DNA from 2 places in the Paenibacillus sp. GYB003 genome. Region 2 is predicted to be linked to the other one. Evidence: riboswitches for the same ligand, from Rfam matches in the RefSeq annotation. Region 2 holds a riboswitch; the other holds the start of a gene.
What was found. A riboswitch is a leader RNA that binds a small molecule or an ion and turns the genes downstream of it on or off. The one in region 2 is predicted to bind cyclic di-AMP.
Positions count from the first base shown of each region.

Region 1: another riboswitch for cyclic di-AMP. It lies ahead of PV407_RS12780 (3D domain-containing protein); the one in region 2 lies ahead of PV407_RS25710 (ubiquitin-like domain-containing protein).

Region 1 is NZ_JARBDC010000034.1:98,537-103,619, reverse strand. It holds gene PV407_RS12790 (sensor histidine kinase) at 1-196, shown strand, start outside; gene PV407_RS12785 (polysaccharide deacetylase family protein) at 244-1,269, shown strand; gene PV407_RS12780 (3D domain-containing protein) at 1,297-2,190, opposite strand; cyclic di-AMP (ydaO/yuaA leader) riboswitch at 2,198-2,360, opposite strand; gene PV407_RS12775 (DNA-3-methyladenine glycosylase I) at 2,437-3,039, opposite strand; gene PV407_RS12770 (extracellular solute-binding protein) at 3,186-4,769, opposite strand; gene PV407_RS12765 (carbohydrate ABC transporter permease) at 4,850-5,083, opposite strand, start outside.
Region 2 is NZ_JARBDC010000081.1:12,208-17,290, reverse strand. It holds gene yabG (sporulation peptidase YabG) at 1-95, opposite strand, end outside; gene rsmA (16S rRNA (adenine(1518)-N(6)/adenine(1519)-N(6))-dimethyltransferase RsmA) at 151-1,047, opposite strand; gene rnmV (ribonuclease M5) at 1,025-1,612, opposite strand; gene PV407_RS25710 (ubiquitin-like domain-containing protein) at 1,745-2,884, opposite strand; cyclic di-AMP (ydaO/yuaA leader) riboswitch at 3,161-3,319, opposite strand; gene PV407_RS25705 (ABC transporter ATP-binding protein) at 3,596-4,342, shown strand; gene PV407_RS25700 (ABC transporter permease) at 4,339-5,083, shown strand, end outside.

The sequences.
Region 1 (5,083 bases), on a different contig from region 2:
GGCGTTCGACCGGTTTTACAAGGCGGACGCTTCGCGCAATCGCGCGCTCGGCGGCAGCGGTCTCGGCTTGTCGATCGTGCGCAAAATCGTCGATATGCACGGAGGCGCGATCCGGATGGACAGTCGGGTCGGCGAAGGGACGACGGTCGTCGTCACCTTGCCGGAATCGGCTTCCAGCGGCGCCCCGAACGGATAATTCCGTCCCGTACAAGCATACTATGCGTATGACGGGAGGGGATGTCCATGAAGCGCATCATCGGCATTGCGCTCAGCTGCTTTATCGCCGCGGGCTGTCAGGCGGCCGTACCCGGACCTGGAGCGGGAGAAGGCGAGGCGGCGCAAAATACGGCGGAATCCGCAGCGGATCGCGGACCGGCGGGCGGCGCCCCCGATCGGCTGCGGCTGGCGGCCGAGACGGCCGAAAGGGAACGGAGCAAGTCCGAGTCGCCGCCCGCGCCTACCCCGCCGGCCCCGGTCGAAACGGTACAGCCGGTTGACCCGGTACCGGCGCCCCAGTCCCGGCCGACGGCCCGAACGAAGCGGTCCGGAGAAGCCAAGGCGCCGTCGGTCAGCGTGCAAAAATCGCAGACGAACGCGGCCGCGGGCAAAAAGCTGACCATTTCGCAGCTGCGTGCGAAATATCCGGACGTGTTCAAAGTAAGCGGAACGTCGAAGGAGAAAAATATCGCGCTGACGTTCGACGACGGCCCGGACGAGCGGTTTACGCCGCAGGTGCTGGACGTGCTGAAGGCTTACGGGGTTAAGGCGACTTTTTTCCTGCTCGGCAAAAAAGCCGAGGCGCACCCCGCCGTCGTCAAGCGAATCATCCGCGAAGGCCATGCGATCGGCAATCATTCTTATCGCCATCCTCTGTTTACGAAGCTGTCCGTCGAGCAGTTCGCGGCGGAAATCGAGCAAACGGAACTAACGCTTAACGGGCTTGCCGGCTACAAGCCGAAGCTGATCCGGCCTCCGTACGGGGAAATCACCGAAGGGCAGCTGCAATGGGCGAACCGGCACGGTTATATCGTCGTAAACTGGAACGTCGACTCGCTCGATTGGAAAAGCCTCGGGGAGCAGCAGGTGTCGGGCAACATCCTGGGCCATACGAAAGCGGGGGCGATCGTGCTGCAGCATTCCGCCGGCGGAGACAGCCAGGATTTGAGCGGCACCGTCAAGGCGCTGCCGTCCATCATCATGAAGCTGCGCGAACAGGGATACGGGCTCGTTACGGTGCCGGAGCTGCTGCATTTGCCGAAAAGCAAGTAAGACGCAACGAAAAAAAAGCCGCCGACCTCAGTCGACGACATACAGCGTAACGTTTTGCAAGCCGAACTTTTTCGCTTTCTCGCGCGAATCCGGCACGAATATATCGACCCGGTTGCCGTCGATGGCGCCGCCGATATCGACCGCTTTGGCCATCATGCCGCCGGCGGGCAAACCGTCGTAGCTGTAGCCGGTCACGTAAACGGTCGAGCCGAGCGGAATGACGTCGGGGTCGACGGCAATCGAGCCGACCTGCAGCGAATTGCCGAAATAGTCTTTGCCGGCGTAGCCGCCGTTTTCTTCGGCGCTGGCCGTGTAGGCGGACGCCACCGCCTTGACCGTTTTCTTCGGCGTAATCGTCGCGCCGGTGACCGTCGTAACGAGATTTCTCGGTTCGGCGGCTTTCGCCGTTTGCGCCGCTTCCGCCGCTTTGCTTACCTTTTTCGGCATGGACGCCGCGACTTTCGGAGCGGCCTTCGGCTCCGCCGCTTTCGCGTCGGCTGCCGCAGGCTGCCGGGCCGCCGCCAACGGCTGAGGGTCCGCCGCGGGCGCCTGAGCGAGTCCGAGCGCAACAGGCTTGATCGCGAACAGATCGTCCGGCGCGGCCGCCGTCAGCGGCTGCACCTCGTATATCGTCGGAACCGCGGCAAGCATGTGCTCGGCGATCGACGTCGGCTCTTTTTCGCTTTCGATCAGCGATTGTACGGCATTGAAATGACTGCGCAATAGCTGCGCTTGAAAATCGGAAAAGTCGGGATTCGACTTGGTCGACATATCGCCGCTTTGCAGGACAAGCGGCGACCAGGGCTGAAGAAGAATCGGATCAACGGGCCGTCCTACTGCCGAAACGGCCGAGCCGGTGATGAAAAACAAAGCAAAACCGCCCGTAAGCAGCGCTCGCTTCCAGGTGTTTCTCCAATGCATATGCGATTCCTCTCCTTTTGTTCGCCTACGAGGTTAGTTGTCGGATTCGGACTGAGGATACAGCCCTACGCGAGAAAAGTCGCGATTCACCCCGAAACGGAAAGCGTCGTTAAACGGCTTGTCCGTAAAAAAAATCCCCCGCACTTTGTGAGCGGAAGCGGCCGACTTGCTTATCCAGCCGTTTCCATTTACCGAAGTTTCGGCTACTTTTAGAAGGCTAACACAAATCGCATACCGAGAAAACCCTCAATTATTGGCAATCGCCCCCTGCGTCGCTTCGGCCAGCTCCCGATGGCGGAAGCACGTCACGACGTGATCCTGCACCATTCCCGTCGCCTGCATCAAGGCGTAGCAGATCGTCGAGCCGACGAACGAGAAGCCGCGCTTCTTCAAATCTTTGCTCATCGCGTCGGAAATCGGCGTCTTGGCGGGCACGTCGGCGAGCTGCTTCCAGCTGTTGCGGATCGGGCTGCCGCCGACGAACGACCATAAATAAGCGTCGAAGGAGCCGAACTCCCGCTGCACGTCGAGAACCGCCACGGCGTTGCGCACGGCGGACCGAATTTTCAGCCGGTTGCGGACGATTCCCGGATTCCCCATCAGCTCTTCGATTTTCCGCTCGTCGTAGGCGGCCACCTTCGCCGGATCGAACCGGTCGAACGCTTCGCGGTAATGCTCCCTTTTGCGCAAAATGGTATACCAGCTCAACCCCGCTTGGGCGCCTTCCAGAACGAGCCGCTCGAACAGGGCGTTGTCGTCGTGGACGGGAACGCCCCATTCCCGGTCGTGGTAATCGATGTAGAGCTGGCTGTCGTTCACCCAGCCGCATCGGACGATAGGCTGCTGCATGACGGAAAATCCCCTTTCGCGAGTGCGTGTTGACAACAAGTATACCATTTGCCGCCATAAAAAGGAAACATACGTTTGCATTGCGACGCAAGCGGCGCCGCGCGGCTCCTTTCGAACCGGCGCGGCGCCGACGGCGGCTGCGGACGTTACTGGTTTTTGGCGGCTTTGATGCCGTCGTTCACTTCCTTCATCAGCTGGGCGCCGCCGCGGGATTTCCATTCCTCGATCATTTTGTCCCAATCGGATATCGGACGCTGGCCGGAAATCATTTTCGTCTGCTCGTCGATCAAATATTTGTCCAGCTCCGTCCCTTTGGACGCCTGCGTTTCCGAGTAGACGAGGTAGGACGGATCGTCGTACGGGTTTTTATTGTACGTCTTCTCCATCTGCTCGATCGTGGCGATAAACGCCTGCATTTCCGGCGAATTGTAAGACGCCTTGGAAAACTGGTTGGCGTCGTCGCTCGGCGCCCACGGCTTCCAAAACTCGTGGCGCTGCAGCATGTATTGGATCGGCGTATTCGATTCCTGGCCCGCTTTCGGCACCGCCTTGCCGTTCACCATGTCGTAGCCGACGCCGTTTCCGCCCATGATCCAGTCGAACTGCTGGTTTTGCGGCGTGCGCTGGTCGAGCGGGATGAACTGGCGGCCGTAATCGAGTATTTCCAAAATCTTTTTCACTTTGTCCGGATCGTTTTTCAGCTTGGCCGAAAGCGTCGTCAGTCCGAAGAAGCCGCGGCCCTTCAAGTTGCCCTGGGAGCCGTCCGGAGCTTTGAAGAACGGGATCGGCGCGACCTTCGCTTTCGGATCGACCTTCAGCAGGCCGGTGTAATAATCTTCGACCATCCCGCTCGGCGTGCCGATGAAAATGCCCGCTTTGCCGGAGTAAAATTCTTTGTTCGTCTGCGCCCAGTTGAGCACGGCGAAATCTTTCGTGACGGCGCCTTCCTTGTAGGCCGCGGTAAGCGTCTCGATCACTTCTTTGCGTCCCGGGCCGATCAAGCCCGGCATATAATTGCCGTCCTTGTCCTTATGATACCAGGCGCCGGACCAATAGGCTCCCATCGCATGGTTAGGGGAGATGCTTTCCCCGAGGGCGAAGCCGTACGTATCGTTTTTGCCGTTTTTGTCCGGATCGTTTTTCGTGAAGGCGATGGCGACGTCCAGCAGCTCCTTGTAGTTCGTCGGCATTTTCAGGCCGAGATTGTCGAGCCAGTCCTGGCGGATCGTTCCGGAGAACGTATACGTCGGCTGGTACATCGGGATGCTGTAAATTTTGCCGTTGACGCGGAATTGATCGTAAATCGTCTTCGGCACGCCTTTGAGCGTCGCGTACTGGTCGATGTATTCGTCGAGCGGCAGGAAAGCGCCTTGTCTCGCCCACTTGTAATAGTTCGAGTCCAAATCTTTGATCGCCACGACGTCCGGCATGTCGCCCGACGCCATAATGACGTTCAGCTTCTCTTTATAGTCGGACTGCAGCACGAACTGGGACTTGATGTTGGCGCCGAATTTTTGCTTGATCGCCTCTACGCCTTTTCCGTTCGGATCGGGGAAAATCGTATAAGCGAAGTTGAGGAAGCTGATGTCGTACGTTTTGTTCGTCTTCGGCGCGTTCGCGTCGCCGGATTTCGGCGTTTCTCCCGCGTTTTGGCCGCCGCCGGAGCAGGCGGCGAGCGAGGCGGACAGGACGGCTACGGCGACGAGGCCGGCGAATGTGTTTCCTTTCATGGCGGACACCTCCGGTATGGATGAGCTTTGTTTTTACAGACGGAACCCCTCGATCAATCTCGTCTTACGGTACGGTTCGCTTACCCTTTGACCGAACCGATCATCACCCCCTTGGCGAAGTGCTTTTGCAGAAACGGGTAGACGATCAAAATCGGCACCGTCGCCAGCAAAATGGCGGCCATCTGCGTCGTCTCCGCGGGCGGAGGCTGGATGTTGGCGAGCTGGTCGGCCTGGAGCGACGACGTGTCGTTGACGACGACGATTTGCCGGAGCAGCAGCTGAATCGGCCATAAGTTCGGATTGCTTATATACAG
Region 2 (5,083 bases):
CCTTTCAGCACTGCGCGGCTACCTTCCAGCGCGGCGATTTTAAAAATGACGTCGCCGCCGTAGGACTTCCGGACGACCAGTTCTCCTTGCTTCATGCCACAATCGCCTCCCCTCCCTATCTTATGGGCGATTGCCTCGATTGGTGCGCCGTTACCGGCTTTGCCTCCGATAGGCGAGAATGGCGTTGGAGAGCCGCGCGTATTCGTCGATCGCCAGCGTTTCTCCGCGCCGGGACGGATCGATGCCGCAGTCGGCCAATATCGCTTCCATGGCCGGCTTCGACGCTTTGTCGAACAATCCGGCCAGCAGGTTGTTGGAAATCGTCTTGCGCCGCTGGGCGAAGCAGGCGTGCACGACGTCGAAAAACAGCGCCTCGTCCTCGACATGCACGGGCGGGGCTTCCCGCAGCTTCAGCCGAATCACCGCGGAGTCGACGTTCGGCTGCGGAATGAACACGGTCGGCGGCACGATCGCCACGATTTCCGTCTCCGCGTAATACTGCACCGCTATGCTGAGGCTGCCGTATTCTTTCCCTCCCGGCTTGGCGGACATCCGCTCGGCGACTTCGCGCTGAATCATGACGACGATGTATTCGAGCGGCAGCTTGCGGTCCAGCAGCTTCATGATGATCGGCGTCGTCACGTAATACGGCAAATTGGCCACGACGCTGACTTTCGAGCAGCCGGAGAAATGCTCCCGCCACAGCGCGTCCAGATCGATCTTCAGCACGTCGCCGTGGACGACGGATACGTGCGGATACGGCGCCAGCGTCTCCTCGAGAATCGGCAGCAGCCGGCCGTCGATTTCGACGGCCACGACCTTGCCCGCCGCCTTGGCGAGCTGCTGCGTAAGCGCGCCGATGCCCGGGCCGATCTCGAGCACCCCTTTGGCGGAATCGAGCCCGGCGCTCGCGGCGATTTTGTGCAAAATGTTCGCATCGGTCAAAAAGTTTTGTCCGAGACTTTTTTTCAGCGTAAAGCCGTGCTTCCGGATCACTTCCTTCGTCCGGTTCGGGCTGGCTACGTCAGCCGCCTGACGGTCGTTCATCGCGCGTTCCCCCTTCCGGCGCGGCGGACATTCGCCTGTACGCCTCGGCGAATTCCTCTCGCCCGATGCGAAACATCCGGCACCGTTTGTAAAATTGCTTGCCGTTGCAGTAGCCGATGCCGAGCAGCTTGCCCATTTCGAGCCGGCGCGCGGCCGCCTGCGGATGAACGAGCAGGCCGGCATCCATCAAGTCCTCCATCGTAATGCCGGCGCCGTCCGCCTCGTCCGGCCGCATCTCCGTGCGCACATGCTGCAGCGCCCGGACGATCGCCTCCTTCGAGGCGTTTTCCACGCCGATATCTTTCTTCCTCGTCGCTTCCTCCTGCGTAATGAATGCATGCTTGCAGCCGGGCACCCGGGCCGAGACGATTTTGCGTATCCGCTCGCCGGCATGATCCGGATCGGTAAAGATGATGACCCCTCGGCGCTGCTGCGCCATGGCGATGCGCGCGATGACGTCCTCGCCGATCGCCGAGCCGCCGGTTTCGATCGTTTCGGCGTCGACCGCCCGGCGCACGGCAACCGTGTCGTCCCGCCCTTCGACGACGATGATTTCTCGAATCATAACAGTCGGATTTCCTTTCATACGAACAAAAAGAAGAGGGCTCGCCTCTTCTTCGTTACGTGCAAGTTTATTTACAATATACCCGAGTCCGGCCCGCGTAATCAAATCATTTTTGCACGGCAAACCGGCGGTTCAATTCGCGGTCGGCTTTTCCTTGCCGATCACGTATACTTTGTAGCCCCGCTTCATGCCGAACCGTTTGGCGTAATCGGGGTTTTCGAAATAAACGTCGATAATATTGCCTTTCACGGCGCTGCCGGTATCCTCCGCACGGCGGAGTCCGATCCCTTCGATGTAGACCCACCAGCCGATCGGAATCACCTTCGGATCGACGGCGATCGTGCGGCCTTCGCTCACCTTCGTGCCCGAAGCCGTAATTCCGTATTGCGGATGATCGCTCGTTTTGCCCGTGGACTTCGGGTCGATGGAATAAGCCGTCAACGTGACGTTGTTCAAAATTTGCTTATAGGCGAACTTGACGTCGCCCTTCGTCACCTCGTCGATGTTCGGAGAAGCGGCCGACAAGACGACGACCGGATTTTTCGTGCCGAGCGCGACGATCTGGTTAACGCTTTCTTGCGCGACTTTCGTATCGACGACGTTTTCGGCGACCAGCTGGCCGTCCTCGAATACTTTCTCGACCGTTTTCTCGAGAACGCCTTCCTTGCCTTCCGTCACGACCTGCTCTTTGCCCTTGAGCAAATTCGGGTCGTTCTTTTTCACCGTATCGAACGGAATCGGCTCGGTTTGCTCCTCGATCAGCTTCTGTACCCGCACGATCTGGATCGGGGTATTGAACGTGATCGGTTCCTCCTTGGCCGGGGTCAGCTTATCCAGCTCGCCGAGCTCCACTTGAAGCTCCTCGAGCGCTCCCTCGACCGTCTTCGCCACCGTATAGCGCGTTTCCGTCTTGCCGTCGGCCGTCAGCTGAACGGGGACGGCCCGCTCGATGACGAACTTGTCGCCGTGCTTCAGCTTCGCGTCCATGGCGGCCGATACTTTGTCGTACTCGCCCACCGCGATTTGCTGCTCGGCGAGAAAAGCGGACAGCGTCGACTGTCTCGTCTTGAACTGCTTCGTTTCCCCTCCGACGACAAGCTCCACTTGCTTGATAGATATTCCGTACAAAAGCAGTGCAAACATGACTGCCATCACGATCGAAAACAAAGCGCTAAGTAGGATCGGGCGCAAGTTTTCATGCTTCCATCGCATTGCGAAAGACATGCTGGATGATCGTTTTACATGGGTTTCTTCGGTAGGAATAACGCCCACTTCTGCGGTCCTCCTTCATCAGTTCTCGCCGCCATAATGTTACGCATGACTGGAATTGACGCGATCTGGATTCAATTTGGATGATTCGCTTCGCCATCGGTCGGATTGCATGTCGGAGCTGAATGGATGCCGACTTCTGCCAGATTAGTCCGCTTAGGAATATTTTCGATTATCGAACAAAGACCGAAAATAAAAGCCGCGGATGAAGAGGACTCTTCTCGCGGCAGTTAAACAATGCTTATCCCGGTACGGGGCTGCATCTATGCCCGACAATCGTGCCTCTCTCTTCACGCTTACGAGGTTAGCTGACGGGTTCGGACGCGAGAGTCGCCCTATTCAAGCGTTGGAGCCGATCCATATGCCCTCTGCTTGAAATTCACCCCATGAACCTTTGGTTCCCCCGTTTCCCTTACGGAAACTCAGCGATAGGAAGTCGATGGCGGTATTTGGTTTCGAATCATTATGATCGTTATATTAAAGCCTTATGAAAAACCTGTAAAGAGGATGAAAAGCCGGTTTTTTCGCGAAAAAGCGAAAAATGTGTGATATTTCACTTTTTTTGTGAAACAAATCGCTGTTTTTCTTCGTCAGAACCTTTTATGGCTTCGTCTAACGGCCTCTTTTCGCTTCGTCCTCCTCCGGCGGATGCGGATTTTCGGTCAAAAATGGTATGATGGAGAGGAAAGACCGCTTCCGAAACGGAGGTAAAAAATGGATTATACGCTAGAGGTTTCAAATTTGTCCGGGGGCTACATCTGGAACCGCCCGGTCATCCGCGAGCTCGATTTCTCGATAGCGCCGGGCGAAATGGTCGGCCTGATCGGGCTGAACGGAGCCGGCAAAAGCACGACCATCAAGCATATTCTCGGGCTGCTCGCCCCGCAGGAAGGCTTCGTCCGCGTCATGGGGCTGCGGGCGGCCGACGACGCCACCCGCTATCGCGGCTCGTTCGCATATGTGCCCGAGGCGCCGGAGCTGTACGAGGAGCTGACGATTCGCGAGCATTTGCGCATGAGCGCGATGGCCTACGGGCTGGCGGACGACCGGTTCGAGAGCCGCGCCGCGCGGCTTGCCGAGCAATTCGACATGACCGCCAAGCTTGACGCGTTTCCCCAAACTTTGTCGAAAGGGATGCGGCAGAAAGTCATGATCATGAACGCCTTTCTTGTCGAACCCCCGCTCTATGTCATCGACGAGCCGTTTCTCGGCCTCGACCCGCTCGGCATCCGGTCGCTTCTCGATCTGATGGTGGAGCGCAAAAACAAAGGCGCTTCGTTTCTGATCAGCTCGCACATCTTATCCACGCTGGAGACGTATTGCGACCGGTATGTCGTGCTGCACCGGGGTCGAATCGCGGCGAAAGGAACGCTGGGCGAGCTGCGCGAATTCGCCGGCGCCGGCGGGGAAGCGACGCTGGACGAGCTGTTCTACGCGATTGTGAAAGGCGGCGCCTCATGAATCCGGCGAAACGGCTGTGGAAAGACCGTCTTGCCGCGCATACGAGGCTCGTGGCGCGCTATACGTTTTATGCGGGGCAAAGCGGATTTTTTTTGTTTCTGTTCGTCGCATTCATCGTCTCCTCCTATTTGTACGGCCGGACGCTGGAACGTATTCCGGACGATTTTCCATACGCCGTCGTCCTTGCGTGCTGGCTCGCTCCCTTCATGGCCGTCAGCCCGATCCGCACGCTGCTGAAGGAGGCGGATCTCGTCTTCCTGCTGCCGATGGAAGCGCGGATGGGGGCTTATTTCCGTGGCGCGCTGCTGTACAGCTTCGTGACGCAAGGCTTCGCCGCCGTGTTCGCCGTCTCGGCCGGAATGCCGCTGTACCGGCACGGATCCGGGAGCGAAGCGCTGCCCTACGTCGCGCTCGTCTTGTTCGCGCTGGCGCTGAAATTCGCGAACCTGCTCGGCGGTTGGACGGAAAGCTCGTTCGTCCGGGCCGGAAACCGCGCCTCGTTCCGGGCCGCGCGCTGGCTGGCCGACTTTATCGTCCTTTATTCGCTGTACCGGTACGGCTTCGTCGCCGGCGGCATCGCCTTCGTCGCCGCCTTCGCCTTGATGGGGGGGTGGTCGCTGCGGTCGCGAAAGCTGCCCGTCAACTGGCCGTATTTGCGGTTGAAGGAAGCCAGTCATCGCACGACGCTGCTGCTGTTTTTCAACTGGTTCGTCGACGTCGACGATTTGCCGAACCGTGTAA